DNA from 4 places in the Kitasatospora arboriphila genome. Region 1 is predicted to be linked to each of the others. Evidence: riboswitches for the same ligand, from Rfam matches in the RefSeq annotation. Region 1 holds a riboswitch; each other region holds the start of a gene.
What was found. A riboswitch is a leader RNA that binds a small molecule or an ion and turns the genes downstream of it on or off. The one in region 1 is predicted to bind cyclic di-AMP.
Positions count from the first base shown of each region.

Region 2: another riboswitch for cyclic di-AMP. It lies ahead of ABD353_RS29370 (C40 family peptidase); the one in region 1 lies ahead of ABD353_RS38025 (M23 family metallopeptidase).
Region 3: another riboswitch for cyclic di-AMP. It lies ahead of ABD353_RS03095 (transglycosylase family protein); the one in region 1 lies ahead of ABD353_RS38025 (M23 family metallopeptidase).
Region 4: another riboswitch for cyclic di-AMP. It lies ahead of ABD353_RS33190 (transglycosylase family protein); the one in region 1 lies ahead of ABD353_RS38025 (M23 family metallopeptidase).

Region 1 covers NZ_BAAALD010000158.1:4,158-7,877, reverse strand. The annotation lists gene ABD353_RS38045 (TetR/AcrR family transcriptional regulator) at 1-401, opposite strand, end outside; gene ABD353_RS38040 (alpha/beta fold hydrolase) at 401-1,237, opposite strand; gene ABD353_RS38035 (tautomerase family protein) at 1,386-1,595, shown strand; gene ABD353_RS38030 (YiaA/YiaB family inner membrane protein) at 1,622-1,912, opposite strand; cyclic di-AMP (ydaO/yuaA leader) riboswitch at 2,138-2,298, shown strand; gene ABD353_RS38025 (M23 family metallopeptidase) at 2,308-3,078, shown strand; gene ABD353_RS38020 (hypothetical protein) at 3,110-3,720, opposite strand, start outside.
Region 2 covers NZ_BAAALD010000075.1:32,028-35,747, reverse strand. The annotation lists gene ABD353_RS29375 (CocE/NonD family hydrolase) at 1-1,066, shown strand, start outside; gene ABD353_RS29370 (C40 family peptidase) at 1,018-2,085, opposite strand; cyclic di-AMP (ydaO/yuaA leader) riboswitch at 2,096-2,284, opposite strand; gene ABD353_RS29365 (C40 family peptidase) at 2,644-3,672, opposite strand.
Region 3 covers NZ_BAAALD010000003.1:176,194-179,913, forward strand. The annotation lists gene ABD353_RS03090 (hypothetical protein) at 31-234, opposite strand; gene ABD353_RS03095 (transglycosylase family protein) at 408-1,610, opposite strand; cyclic di-AMP (ydaO/yuaA leader) riboswitch at 1,595-1,793, opposite strand; gene ABD353_RS03100 (hypothetical protein) at 2,060-2,245, opposite strand; gene ABD353_RS03105 (hypothetical protein) at 2,388-3,720, shown strand, end outside.
Region 4 covers NZ_BAAALD010000101.1:4,870-8,589, reverse strand. The annotation lists gene ABD353_RS33195 (pectate lyase family protein) at 1-748, shown strand, start outside; gene ABD353_RS33190 (transglycosylase family protein) at 873-2,033, opposite strand; cyclic di-AMP (ydaO/yuaA leader) riboswitch at 2,035-2,186, opposite strand; gene ABD353_RS33185 (hypothetical protein) at 2,678-3,379, opposite strand; gene ABD353_RS33180 (MFS transporter) at 3,459-3,720, opposite strand, start outside.

The DNA of each region.
Region 1 (3,720 bases):
AGCCCGTACCCGCGCAGCACCGCCAGGATCACCTCGACCAGCCGGCCGGCCGCCGCTGTCGACGCCGGGTCGTCCTGCGGTGCCTGCGGCAGGGCCGCGTAGCGGGACGGGTACTGCACCGCGTAGTCGACGTAGGCGTCGATCAGCGCCGCGAGCGCCTCGTCGCCGCCGCGGCCGAGCACCGCCCGGGACAGCCGTTCGGTCAGCTCGTCGGTGACCCGGACGGCGATCAGCCGGCGCAGTTCGGCGAGGCCGCCGGTGACGTGCTTGTAGAGCGAGGGGGTGGCCACCCCGGCCCGGCCGGCGACCGCGGCCAGGGTGAGGGCCTCCGGGCCCTGCTCGTCGACGAGTTCCAGCGCGCGGTCGACGACGGCGGCGGGGGTCAGTCCGGCCCGGGGCATCAGGCGACCTCGTTCACTTCGGCCAGGAAGGGCAGCAGGGCGTCGGCGGTGGCCTGCGGGTACCCGGCCATCGGGTAGTGGCCGCCGCCCTCGATGATCACCATACGCCCCCGCAGTGCCGAGGCCTGCCGCTCGGCGAGCGCCGCCGGGTCGGGGAAGTCCGGGTCCCGGCTGCCCATGACGACCAGCGCCGGGCACTGCACGTCCGCGCCCCAGCCGGTCGGCGCGGAGTCGCCGCGGACGTAGCCGCGGACCGCCCGGCGGCGCCCCGGCTGCTTCAGCGCGGCGACCAGCCGGGCCCGCTGGGCATCGAAGTCCGCGGGCCGCGCGGTCGGGAAGTAGAACTTCTGCGCGGCGCCCCACAGCCCGGGGAACCAGGTGACGGCCGGGGCGAGCAGGCCGACCATGGCCTTCTGCAGCAGGTTCGGCGGGAAGTTCTCGAAGAAGGCGTCGACCAGGACGATCCCGGCGACCCGCTCCGGGGCGTCCGCGGCGACCCGGACGACGGTGGCGCCGGTGTACGAGCTGCCCACCAGGACGGCGCGGTCGATGCCCAGGTGGTCGAGCAGGGCGCGGACGTCGCCGGCGATCGCGGTCGGCGAGTAGTCGTCCCACGCGGCCGAGGACTCGCCCATGCCGCGCAGGTCCATGGTGACCACCCGGTGTCCGGCGGCGGTGAGCAGCGGGTGCAGGTGCCGGTAGGCCGACCGCAGGTCGAGCATCCCGGGCAGCAGGACGACGGGGGTGCCCGTGCCCTGCTCGGTGTCGTCGTACGCCAGGCGGCCGCCGGGGACGTCCAGGTGGCGGGTCTGCAGGGCGTGCTGGGTGTCGTTCACGGCCGGCCTCCTTGGCCTCGCTGACGCGGCTGATTGCCCGTAGCCATAAAGCTACGGCTAATAGCCTTAGCCGTCAAGGGCGGCGCGGCGGCTCGTGCCGGCTGCGGTAGCTTTCGGCGACCGCGGGAACCGAGAGACCGGAGGCGTCATGCCCCTCATCACCGTCAAGCAGCTGGCCGGCCGCACCGAGGAGCAGCGCGCCGAGATCGCCCGCGAGCTCACCGCCGCCTACGCCCGGGCGACCGGCATGGACCCGGAGAAGGTCTGGGTCGTCGTCGAGGAGATCCCGGCCGAGAACTGGGCGGCCGGCGGCGAGACCTTCGCCGCCAAGCAGGCCCGGGCCGCCTCCGCCGGCTGACCGCCGCGGGCCGGGCCCGCGGGGGCTCAGAGGTTGTCGGCCCGGAACGGGTCGTGTTCGGCCAGCAGCTTGTCCAGCCTGGCCTGGTCCACCCGGGACACCAGCTCGCCGGCGTCCTGGCGGTCGCGGACCACCTTGGCCAGCGTGAACGAGGACGTGATCACGTACAGCAGGGCGACCGCCAGGAAGGCGCGCATCCAGGCGTCCACCGGGAGGCGGGCGATCCCGATCGCCAGGGCGGCCGTGGCGAGGGCGAAGGACAGGACGGCCTGCACGTAGTAGGCGGCCGTGGTGCGGGACTGCATCGGTGCGCTCATGCCTTGCAGGGTCCCGGAGCGGGCACCGGCCCGCATGAGTACGGATACTCACCCCGAGGGGGGCGATCACCCTCCGTCAGGGGCGGATTCACAATCTATGGCAAATCGCCCATCCTGCGCGTAGCCCTTACGAATCCACCGTCGCAGACGCTTGGAATCAAGGCGTGCCTAGCATTAACGTTTGATAACGCAGCGCGGTCGGCAACGCCGTACCGACACGGCACCGTGCGCGTGTCGCTCAATCCCGCGGCTGCCTTCGCCGGTGGTCACGGGAGCCGGGGAACCACCTTCCTTGGGGTGAATCGGCCGGGCCGGTGGCCCAGCCGTAGGAGACCTTCCTGCTCCGAACCCGTCAGCTAACCCGGTCGGCGAGGGAAGGAAAGGAGTGCGCCCCCGTGGCGTCGACGCACTCGGCGGACTCCACCGCCGCAGCCACCCAGCTCCTCGACCACCCCTGGGAGCAGGCCGACCAGGCCCGCCACCGGATGCCCCGGCAGACCAGGGGCGGCAGCCCGCTGCTGGGCGTCACCGCCACCGTGGCCGCCACCCTCGGCGCCGCCGGCATGACCGCGGCCGCCCCCGGCCCGGCCGCCGCGGCCGAACCCGCCGTGAGCGCGCCCGACCAGGCCGCCGACTCCGCCGACCCGGGCCTCGCCCTCTTCGCCCGCATCCAGCAGCAGGCCGACCACCGCACCGCCGCCGACGAGGCCGCCCGCCTCGCCGCCGCGCAGGAGGCCGAGGCCCGCCGCGCCGCCCAGGCCGCCGTCGAGGCCACCGCCCTCGCCCTGCCGACCACCGGCTACACCCTCGGCGCCCAGTACGGCCCCGGCGGCCACTGGGCCCACCTGCACACCGGCCTCGACTTCCAGGCCGCCACCGGCACCCCGGTCACCGCCGTCGGCAACGGCACCGTCACCTCGGCCGGCTGGGCCGGCTCCTACGGCTACCGGATCGTCGAGACCCTGCCCGACGGCACCGAGGTCTGGTACTGCCACCTCAACCGGCTCGCGGTCACCGACGGCCCGGTCGAGCGCGGCACCGTCCTCGGCACGGTCGGCGCCACCGGCAGCGTCACCACCCCCCGCCTCCACCTCGAGATCCGCCCCGCCGGCGGCGCCCCCGTCGACCCCCTCGGCTGGCTCCGCTCCCACGGCGTCCAGCCCTGAGAAGTCCTTTCCCGGGTGCCCCCGCGCGCCCCTATTGCTCCTCCTGGCGGGCTGCGGCGTAGGCCTCCAGTTCGGCGGTGCCGGGTTCGGGGGCCAGGTCGGGGTAGTCGGTGAGCAGCAGGGCCGGCAGCCCCGGGACGGTCCACTGCCCGCACAGCCACAGCGCGACGTCCGCCACGACCTGCTCGAAGTCCTCGAACTCCCCCCGCAGCTCGTACGGCATCGGCTCGCCCTGCGCGGTCAGCGCCGCCAGGTTCCGGTAGCTGCGCTGCATCAGCCCGTACTCCAGCAGCCGCCGCGCCCCGTCCGTCGCCATGCCGATCGACAGCAGGTGCGCCTCGCCCCAGCCGAGTGCCGCGTCCGCCCCGGTCATCGGGTCCAGTGCGCCGCCGTCGACCAGGGCCGCGTACGCCGCCGCCCGGTCCTCGGGCTCCAGGGCGCGGAAGCCGTCCAGCCAGGCCCGCACCGCGTCGGTGTCCGCGGTGTCCACCCCGTCCGCCCGCAGCAGCAGCGTGTAGAGCCGGGGCCAGGTCAGCAGCTGCGGCCGCCGCAGCAGCGTCCCGAGCAGTTCGCCCTGCCATTCCGCCTCGGCGTGCAGCCGTTCCTGCCGCTTGGCGTTGAGCCGCCGGGCGGCCCGCTGGT
Region 2 (3,720 bases), on a different contig from region 1:
CTGGCGGCGGCTCTGGCTGGAACGCCTCGCCGCCGTCGACCCCGGCGCCGACGACGAGGGCGGGCCGATCGACCTCCGGACCGTCCGCGCCGCCGTCCTCGCCTTCGGCGGCTGGGCCGACCCGCAGGCCGGCACCGTGCTGCGCCTGGTCGAGGAACTCGGCCCGGACGCCCGCGGCGTCCTCGGCCCCTGGCCGCACCAGTACCCCGACCAGGGCCTGCCGCCCGGCCCGGCGATCGGCTTCCTCCAGGAGACCCTGCGCTGGTGGGACCACTGGCTCAGGGGCGCCGACACCGGCGTCCTCAAGGTACCCGCCCTGCGCAGCTGGATGAACGAGTCGGTGCCGCCCGCCCCCTCCTACGCCAACCGGCCCGGCCGCTGGATCGGCGACGACGGCTGGCCCTCCCCCGACGTCCGCGAGGTGCACTACGGACTCGACGACGCGCTGCGCACCGCCGGGACGCCCTCCGGCGAGCGCTTCGTCCCCGTCCGCTCCCCGCAGCACACCGGCATCGACGCCGGGGCGCTCCGGCCGGCCGGCGGCGCGGCCGACCTGCCACCGGACCAGCGCGAGGAGGACGGCCGCTCGGTCTGCTTCGACTCCGTGCCGCTGCCGGAGCCCGAGGAACTGCTCGGCGGACCGGCGCTGCGGCTGCGGGTGCGCTGCGACGGCCGCCACGGGCAGGTCGCCGCCCGGCTCTGCGACGTGGCACCGGACGGATCGTCCACGCTGGTCACCCGGGGTGCGGCGGCGCTGGCCGGCGGCACCGGCCCGGTCGAGGTGGAGGTGGAGCTCGCCCCGGTCGCGCACGCCTTCCCCGCCGGGCACCGGATCCGGCTGGCGCTCTCCTCGGCGTACTGGCCCTGGCTGTGGCCGGTCGCGGAGACCGGTGGCTTCGAGGTGGACCCGGGCGGCTCGGTGCTGACGCTGCCGGTGCGGCACCTGGCGGCGGGCGCCGGCCGCGGGCCCGGCCCCACAGGGGGAGCCGGGCCCGCGGGGAGCCGCCGGACGGGCCGTCAGACCCGGACGATCGCCGAGATCGGCATGGCCGTCGCCGAGACGTAACGGACGACCGCACCGGTGTGCGGCGCGTGGATGACCTGCCCGCCGCCCACGTACATGCCGACGTGGTGCTGGTCGCCGTAGTAGATCACCAGGTCGCCGGGCTTGGCGTTGGCGATGTTGGTGCCGATGTTGGTGCCCGCGCCGGCCTGGGACTGCGAGGTGCGCGGGATCGAGACGCCGGCCTTGCCGTACGCCCACTGCATCAGACCGGAGCAGTCGAAGGTGCTCGGGCCGGTCGCACCGTACACGTACGGGGCGCCCAGCGCGGACTTGACGGCCGCGATCGCCTTGGCGGTGTACGAGCCCGAGGGCACGTCCACACTGCCGAGGTCGGGACGGGCGGTGTCCCGCGAGGCGCGGTCCGCGGAGGACTTGGCCGCGGAGGCCGCCTTCGCCTCGGCCGCGGCGAGGTCGTCCTTCTCCTTCTGCGTGAGGGTGTTCAGCAGGGCGCTGGCCTTGGCCAGCTTGTCCTGGAACTCCTCCTTCTTGGCCTTCAGCGCGCGGGTGCTGGTGTCCAGCTCGGCGAGCTTGTGCTCGGCCTCGACCTTCTGGCCGTCCAGCTTGGCCTGCTCGGCCTTGAAGGACTTGAGGGTGTCGGCCTGGGTGGCGCTCATCCGGCTGACCGCGCCGGCCTGGCCCAGGAACTCGCCCGGGTTGCTGGAGAGCATCAGCTGGACGGTCGGCGAGATGCCGCCGTCGCGGTACTGCTGGGCCGCGACCTCGGCGAGGCGGCCCTGGACGCCGCTGACCTCCGCCTGCTGGCGGGCGACCTGGTCCTGCAGCTGGGTGACCTGCTTCTGCAGGTCCTGCTGCTTCTGCTCGGCCGCGAGGTAGGCCTCGTTGGAGGCCTCGGCCTGCTCGTTGAGCTGGTCGACCTGGGCCGCGACCTGCTCCTTGGTGGGGGTCGGGTCCGCGTGCGCGCCGGTCTGCGAGGAGAGGGCCACCGCAGTGGCGGCTGCCGCAGTCAGGATCGAGGCACGGGTACGGCCGACGGGCTTGGGACGACGATGGGACGCCACGAAGGCGGACTCCTTCTTCCTCACACCGCCTACCGGGTGAGCTGACGGGTTCGGGCCGGAAGCATTGCCCTACGACGCCTCACGCCCGCACCCGCCCGTCCGCGGTCCGACCGCGGCCCGGCCGGCGCGGCCGACCTGACGCCGATTCACCCCGGGGGAAACGTGGTTCCCCGGCTCCGTTCGACAGCACCCCCGCAGGGGCTCCCCGTGGACGGTCGGGACCGTCCTGCTGCGTCGCGGACTCGGCGGCGACCACCGCCGCCGCCCGGGTTGGGCGAACCACTGTGCGGTGATCCGTGGGGATGACCCTAGTAACCGATCCGTGATCCGTTCAAATCCTTGTCAGAAAAACGACGGGGAAATGTTGTCGTGAAAATGTGATTGCGACCGCCGGTGACCGGTAATCCACGCTCGGCTGACGCGATGTCACCCGTCGGCGGACAAAACGCGACGCCCGGGCGTGTCGGAGATCACACGGTGATCGCGACGCGCCCGGGCGTGTCATGCGGCATCAGAAACGCCGCAGGTGAGGCTTATGTCCGAATTGCTACTGGAGGGTCAGACGCGGCGGATCGTCTTGATCGGCAGGGTGTCGGCGTCCATCACCTTCACCACGTCGCCGGTGTGCGGCGCGTGGACGACGAGGCCGTTGCCGATGTACATGCCGACGTGGTGCGCGTCCGAGTAGTAGATGACGAGGTCACCCGGCTGGGCGTCGGCCAAGGAGGGTACCCGGGCGCCGACGCTCGCCTGCGACTGCGAGGTGCGCGGCAGCGACACGCCGGCCTTGGCGTACGCCCACACCATCAGACCGGAGCAGTCGAAGGAGTTCGGGCCGGTGGCGCCCCAGACGTACGGGGTGCCGCGCTTGCCCATCGCCGCGGCGACCGCGGTGGCCGCGTAGCCGGAGGCCGGCGGCAGGCTGCCCAGGTCGTAGCGGCTGTCGCCGCGCGAGGCGCGGTCGGTGCCGAGGACCGCGGCGCGCTCGGCGGCGGTCAGCGTGCTCAGCAGGCTCTGGGCCTCGGAGAGCTTCTTCTGGACCTCCGACTTGGCGTCGTTCAGGACCTGGGTGGAGCGGTCCAGCTCGGACAGGATGGCGGCGGCCTCCTGCTTCTGCTGGTCCAGCCGGCGCTGCTGGTCCCGCAGGCCCTTCAGCGTCGAGGCCTGGGTGTCGGTGGCCTGCTCGTTGCTGGACGCCTTCGCGAGGTAGTTGTCCGGGTTCGAGGAGAGCATCAGCGCGACCGTCGGGTCGACGCCGCCGGTGCGGTACTCGTCGGCCGCGACCGCGGACAGGCCCGACGCCACCTGGGAGAGCTGCTCCTGGCTGCGGGCGATCTGGTCCTGCAGCTGGTCGGCCTGCTTGCGGAGCTGGTCGGCCCGCTCCTTGGCGCCGTTGTACTTCTCGGCCGCCTGCTCCTGCTCCTCGAGCAGCTTGTCGACCTGGACCTTCACCTCGTCCTTGCTCGGCTTCGCCGGCGCGGCATGCGCGGCGGCCTGGGCCGACAGGGCGACCGCGGTCGCGGCGGCAGCGGTGAGCACGGTGACCCGCGCGCGGCTCGGCTGCTTGGGACGGCGGTGGGAGGCCAAGGGACTAGCTCCTTCTTCCTGCTGGACTCACCCGATCGGGTGGACGTC
Region 3 (3,720 bases), on a different contig from region 1:
CTGGCGGCTGATCCCCCCTGGGCGTGTGCCTCAGCCTTCTTCGACGGTGCGGTGGGGGCGGGTGGTGCGTTCGGCGTCGGCGGCGTCGCCGGTGCGGGCCTCGGTGCGGCGGCTGCGGGCCAGGTAGTCGCGGACGATCAGCTCCACCGCGTCCTGCGGGTTGCCCGCCCCGACGGCCAGCATGACCTCGATCGCCAGATCGGCGTCCAGCGTGACGGTGACCTTCGCTGCCATGGCGGCTCCTCAACTCCGTGGGAGCGTCAGCCTATCCGCGCGGGCAGGCCGCAGCCCCGGGGCGGCGGGAGGCCGCTCCGGGGCTGCGGAGGGGGAGAGGAGCGCCCGGGCCGAGGGACCCAGGTACGGCTTCGGGCGCCTGCCCCGGCGTGTGTGACGCCGGGAGGGGCGGTTCAGACCCGGCCGGCGAAGTCCGGGGCCCAGTTGGCGATGGTCTGGACGCGGACGCCGGCGCTCGGGTTGGCGGCCTCGACGTACTTGCCGTCGCCGATGTAGAGCGCGACGTGGTGCACGCCGGAGTTGCTGCCGTTGTTGGACCAGAACAGCAGGTCGCCCGGCTGCAGGTTGTCCAGCGAGACGCGGGTCGAGTAGTCGGCCTGGTCGGCGGCGACGCGCGGGACGGAGATGCCCGCGGCGCGCAGCGCGGCCTGGGTGAGGCCGGAGCAGTCCCAGCCGCCGTTGCCGGTGCCGCCGTAGATGTAGGCCTGGCCCACCTTGGAGAGCGCGAAGTTGACCGCGGCGGCCTTGGAGCCGGTGGCGGTCTGCGCGGTCGTGGTGGTGGTGCTCGCCTTGACCGCGGTGGTCGCCGGCTTGGCGGCGGCCGGGGCGGCCTGGGCCGGGGTGGAGGACGCCTTGGCGGGGGTGCCCAGCGACAGCTTCTGGCCCGGGTAGATGGTGTGCGGACCGTTCTTCAGGACCGACTTGTTGATCTCGTAGAGCTTCTGCCAGCCGCCCTGGACGTGGTTGTGCTCGGCGATGGTCGACAGCCAGTCGCCGGCCCGCACGGTGTAGGTGGCGCCGTGGCTCCACTGGCCCTGCCGGGACTTCTGGCCCTGCCAGGCCTTGCCGTCCTGCGAGGTGCCGGTGGAGGCGGTCGAGCCGGTGGAGGCGGCCGGCGCGGCCGGCGCGGCCGGGGCGGCCGGCTTGGCGGGGGTGGTGGCCGCCGGGGCCGGGGTGGAGGCGGAGCCGCCGGTGTTGATCTCGGGGGCCGGACCGCCCTTGGTCAGGCCGGCCTTGACGGAGCAGACGGGCCAGGCGCCGGGGCCCTGGACGGCCAGCACCTTCTCGGCGACGGCGATCTGCTGGTCCTTGGTGGCCAGGTCGGCGCGGGAGGCGTAGCTGCCGCCGCCGAAGGAGGTCCAGGTGCTGTTGGTGAACTGGAGGCCGCCGTAGAAGCCGTTGCCGGTGTTGATGTGCCAGTCGCCGGAGGACTCGCACTGGGCGACCTTGTCCCAGGTGGAGACCGAGGCGGCGGAGGCGGTGCCGGCGGCCAGCGACGGGATGCTGAGGCCGATGCCGACGACGCCGGTGGTGGCGAGAATGCGGCGGCCGCGCTTGGAGTTGATGGACAGCATGAAGCAGCGTTCCTCTCCCACGCCTGCGAGGTGAGCTGTCGGATTCGGGCTGGAGTTGCCCGGCCGCGCGCGCAGGATCCGGCGATCCCTCGCCGTTTCCGCGCGTGCGGCTTCACCCCAAGCCGGGGAGCGGTGCTGGACCGCTCCCGGGCGACTTACCTGGTTCCCCCGCCCCTGCCGAAGTGCGTTTCGCATTGCCAGTCGGACCGCCGGCAGGACTCGGCGTTCGGGCCAACTGGGTCCGTGTGACCACGAACGTGGGAGGACATTAGACAGAGTTAAGTTCAAACCGCAAACATGTGTGATGCCGGTCACAGCCGATCTTGGTATATTCCATGATCGACCCCTTGATCTTTTCGTGATCGACTTCTGTCGATTTCCGGCAAGGCCCTTCCGGGAAAACCGGCCTGTTTATGCTTCAGGACGGGGGGCCGGGCGACGGCCCGGGGGAGGGGTCGACCGCTCATGGATCACCACGGGCAGCACCGGGAGGCGGAGTCCGGCGGAGTGCCGCGACGGCCGGCGCCGCACCGCCGGGTCGGCCGGCGCAGGATGCTCGTCTGGCTCGGGATCTCCACCGCCGCGGCCGCGGTCGGCGGCGGCGAGTTGGCCCGCCGTGCGCTCGCCTCGTCGGCCGCGCCGGCGTCGGCGGCCACGCCCCTCCCCGCGGCCTCCGGAGGGCCCTCTGCCGGGCATGCGCGGGCTGCCCCGGCTCCTGTCGACCCCTCGCCCTCCCCGGTCGATCTGACGGGCCGCCGCTGGTCCGACCCGGCGGGCTGGGGCGGCGCCGTCCCCGGGGTGAGGAGCGCCGTCAGGATCGCCGACCGCGTCCTGCTGGACGCCGACGCGTCGATCGGCTCCCTGGTGGTCGAGCCGGGCGGCTCGCTGGTCTTCGCCCCCGGGCGCAGCCTCACGCTCTCCTCCGCGGGCGCCGTGGAGGTCCGCGGCGTCCTGGCGCTGGCCCCGGCGGACGGCTCCGTGCACACCCTGAGATTTCCGTCCGTAAACGAACAAAGCTTCCGCGGCGGCGGCATGACGGTGGTGGAGGGGGACACCGGGCTCTGGGTGACCGGCACCGGCTACCTGCGGCTGGACGGCGCCGCCAAGACCGCCTGGGTCCGCGCCGCCGCCGCGCTGCGGGCCGGCGACACCGAGCTGCGGCTGGCCGAGCCGCCCGTCGGCTGGCGGGCGGGCGACGAGCTGGCCGTCACGCCGACCGGACCCCCGAGCGAGGACGAATTCTCCACCCGGTACGATCTGTGCACGATCAGACGGGTCGACGGCAAGACCGTCACGCTGACCGCACCCCTGGCACACCCGCACCCGCGGGTGACCGCCGGCGGCGGCGTCGCGGTCGGCGCCGAGGTGCTCAACCTGACCCGCAGCGTCCGGATCGAGGGCACCGCCGAGGGCCGTGCCCACGTCCACCTGACCAGCTCGCGCCGGGCCGACGTCCGGCACGCCGCGCTGCGCTGGCTCGGCCCGCGGCAGCCGGGCAAGGAGACCTGGAACGGCTCGCCGGTCACCGAGCCCGTGCTCGGCCGGTACGGCCTGCACTTCCACATGCTCGGCGACACCTCCCGCGGCACCGTCGTCGAGGGCGTGGTGGTCCGCGACAGCGGCAGCCACGCCTTCGTCCCGCACGCCAGCCACGGCATCACCTTCCGCAGCTGCATCAGCCACAACACCTGGGAGGACGCCTACTGGTGGGACGGCCCGCTGGACACCCGCACCCCGCAGGCGCCGTCCGACGACATCACCTACGAGTCCTGCGTGGCCTCCCGCACCGTCCACGAGCCGAACCCCCGCGGCTACCGGCTCACCGGCTTCTCGCTCGGCGCCGGCACCGGCGGCACCGCCCGCGACTGCGTGGCCGTCGGCGTCCAGGGCGCCACCGGCGCCTCGGGCTACGAGTGGCCGGAGACCAGCGAGGGCGTCTGGACCTTCGAGCGCTGCCTGGCCCACAACAACCTCGAGAACGGCCTCTTCGTCTGGCTGAACGCCCGTCACCACCACACCCTGGAACGCTTCGTCGCGTACCACAACGGCGGCTGGGGCGTCGAGCACGGCGCCTACCTCAACGACTTCGACTACAACGGCGGCGTGCTGTACGGCAACGGCGCCGGGGGAG
Region 4 (3,720 bases), on a different contig from region 1:
GTACGTCTCCGGCACCATCGCGCTCGCCGGGCAGGTGGACGTCGGCTCCAACACCAGCGTCATCGGCGTCGGCGCGGGCTCCGGCCTCACCGGCGGCGGACTGCGGGTCAAGAACGCCACCAACGTGGTGCTCCGGAACCTGAACATCAGCAAGGCCGTCGGCACCGACGCCATCACCGTCCAGGCCTCCACCAAGGTCTGGGTGGACCACAACGACCTGTCCTCCGACCGCAGCCACGGCAAGGACTACTACGACGGCCTGGTGGACATCACGCACGGCTCGGACAACATCACCGTCTCCTGGAACAAGTTCCACGACCACTACAAGGTCAGCCTGGTCGGCCACTCCGACGGCAACGCCGCCGAGGACACCGGCAAGCTGCACGTCACCTACGGCCACAACTGGTTCGACAACGTCAACTCGCGGCTGCCCAGCGTCCGTTTCGGCACCGCCCACGTCTACAGCAACTACTTCGGCAACGTCGGCGACAGCGCCGTCCACTCGCGGATGGGCGCCCAGGTGCTGGTCGAGCGGAACGCCTTCGCCGGCTCCTTCGAGTCCGTCACCACCACCGGGGACAGCAAGACCGACGGCTACGCCAACCTGTTCCGCAACGACCTCGGCTCGACCACCACCGACATCACCCGGACCGGCAGCTTCACCGCCGCGCCCTACGCCTACGACCCGACCGGCGCGGACACCGTGGCGGCCGTGGACACCGCGGGCGCCGGCACAGGCCGGATCTGACGCCGGACCGGTGCGGCACCGGCCGGACCCGGTGCCGGCCGGATCCGACGCCGGAACAGCAGGACGCCGGCGGTCCCGGGAGCGTCCCGGGGCCGCCGGCGTCGGTGCGCCTGCGGTGCCGCTGTTACTTGATCTTCAGGACCTGGCCGGGCTTGATGAGGTTCGGGTCCTGGCCGATGGTGCCCTCGTTGCCGTCGTAGACCTGCTTCCAGCCGCCGAGCTTGTTCTTGTCGGAGATGTCGGAGAGCGTGTCGCCGGCCGCCACCGTGTACGTGTCGGGCTGCGCGGCGGGCGTGGTGGCCTGCGGAGCCGGGGTGGCCGTGGTGGCCGTGGTGGCCGTGGTGGCGGCCGGGTCGGCGGTGGTGCCCGGGCCGGTGGTGGCCGGCGCGGTGGTGCTCGGGGCCGGCGTGCCGGGGGTGGTGGCCGGCGCGGTGGTCGCGCCGGGGGTGACCGGCTGGCCCGTGATCGGGTCGATGACCGGGGGCGCGGCGTCCGGTGCGGCGGTGCCCGGGGCGGGCGTGCCGGGGGCCGTGGTGGTGCCCGGCACCGGGGCGGTCGTGGTGCCGGTCGGGTCGGGGGTGACCGGGAGGCCCGTGATCGGGTCGATGGTCGGAGGCGTGGTGGCGTTGCCCTGTGCGGCGGGCAGGGTCGGCGCGGTGGTGGCCTGGCCCGGCGCCGTGGACTGGCTCTGGGCGGTCGGGGCCGTCGGGCCGGTGTAGTAGTCGTAGATCTCCTGGCTGGTCGTCCAGTACCACTGACCGTCCACCAGGTACCAGTAGACGCCGCTGGCGTCCCGGCCCTGCATGCCGGTGAAGACCGGCGCCGAGGCGCCGCGGTCGGTCGGCGCGGTGGTGGCGGCCGGCGCCGTCGAGCCCTGGGAGTCCTGGTCGACCGTCTCCGGCTTGCCCTCGCCGGTGAGGCCCGCGGACTTGCCGCAGTTGCCCCAGGCCTTCGCGCCGCGGTCTTCCAGGACGCGCTCTGCGACGGCGATCTGCTCCTCCTTGGTGGCCCGGTCGGGCGTGGAGGCGAACTTGTCGCCGCCGTAGGCGACCCAGGTGCGCAGGTCGAGCTGGAGGCCGCCGTACTCGCCGTTGCCGACGCTCTTGCCCCAGTTGCCCGCGCTGGCGCACTGGGCCACCGCGTCCCAGGTGGTGACCGGGGCGGCGTGGGCGCCCGTCGCGGTGAGCAGCGGGATCGCCAGACCCGCACCTGCCACACCTGCGGCCGCGACGGCGCGCTCGGTCTGGGTGGGGCGGCGGTGACGGCCCGAGCCGATGAAACCCATCGAGTTCCCTCTCCGCACGCCTGCGAGGTGAGCTGTCGGGTTCGGACCGGGAGGTGGCCCGGCCGCACTGAGGCGGCTTCACCCCTAGCCGTGTGGGGGCGGCGTCGAAACTGGGTCCCCCGTCCCTGCCCAGGGTCTGGTCGGTGACCCGGTCGACGCGGTGGGCAGGGTTCGGCGTGCCGCGCCTCGGGCGCCCGTGCTGTCGGGCTGAGGTGGACATTAGAGGGATCATCACTGCGATAACAAGCCAGCATCCCGAACATCACACAATCATCACGAGTGCTTCGGTGCCGCATGCGTGCATTTCGGCCGCACGCCGCCCCGCGCGCCACTGCCCGCCCGCGCGGCGCCGCAGGTCGCGGGGGGCGGCAGCGGCCCTGACGTGTCCGCGGCGGCGCGGATCGGACGAATTCCGTGGAAATTCCCTGGGAAATTCCCGGTGGCATTTCTGTGCGGCGGGGCGGCGAAGTCGGCCGAAAATGCACGCATGCGGGGCCCGGCGGGTCCGCCGCCGGGCCCCGCCGGGACGATCACGGCACGAACCGAGGGTCCGGCGCGGACCGGAACGGAAGGTTCGGGTCCGCCGGGCGCCCGCGGCGGCCATCCGTTCGTGTCGGAACGGGGATCGCGCGGCGGGTGTCCGCTCAGCCCTCCGCGGGCCAGCAGGCCCGCACGTCGGCGGCCTCCGCCGCGGTCAGCGGCCGGTGGCCGAACACGACGTCGTCCTCGTCGAAGGACCACTCGGCGTACATCAGCAGCACCGACCGGCCGTCGCCCTCCCACAGCACCGCCCGGCGGCCCAGATCGCCCTGGGCGGACCACTCCACGTACCGCAGCGGACCGCGGCGGACGCTGCAGCGGTCGACGGAGGCGCCCTCCGGAGGGAACAGGCCGGCGACCGAACCGGCCGAGGACGGCGCCCAGCGCTCCCGCACCTCCGTCAGCCGCACCACCTCCTCGACCGCGACGCGCACCCAGGCCCCGCCCGGGCGGGCGTCGGCCACCGCCAGCGGGGTGCAGCGGACCAGGGCGTGCTCCGGCAGCCCGTCCGGGTCGTCGGGCACCCCGTTCAGCGCCGTCGCGGCCGGAGCGAACAGGCACCAGAACGGCCCCTCGACGAGCAGCGGACCGTCCAGCCCGAGCATCCGCTCCTCGCCGGCCACCGGCATCCGGTCGGTCTGCGCGACGCCCCGCCCCTCGTACGGCGACTCGGCGCAGTCGGGATCGGGCCAGCGGGCGAGGGCGGTTCCGGCGGCCGCCGCCCACGCGGGCGCGGGCGAGGCGGACCAGGCGCGGCGCGGCGCACAGCCGCAACCGGCGCCCGCCACGGAGACGATGAGGGTCATGCCCGCATGGTGGCAAACCGGCCGGAGCCCGCGCCCCGCGGGGCGCCCCACCGCCCCGGCCGCGGGCCCGTACGGGCCGTCAGGCCGCCTCGGTGGCGGGCGCCGGTGCGGGAGCGGGCCGCTCGGCGGCCGGCCGGCCGCGCAGACCGGCGAGGACGGCGAGCGCGGCGAGCAGCACCGGCACGGCGACCACCCGGAGCCCGGTGGCCATGCCCGCGGTGAACTCGGCCGGGCCGTGGGCCGCGCCGCCGGTACGGGAGGCGAGCACCGTGCCGACCACGGCCACGCCGAGCGCCGCACCCAGCTCCCGGGCCGCGGTGTTCAGCCCGGCACCCAGCCCG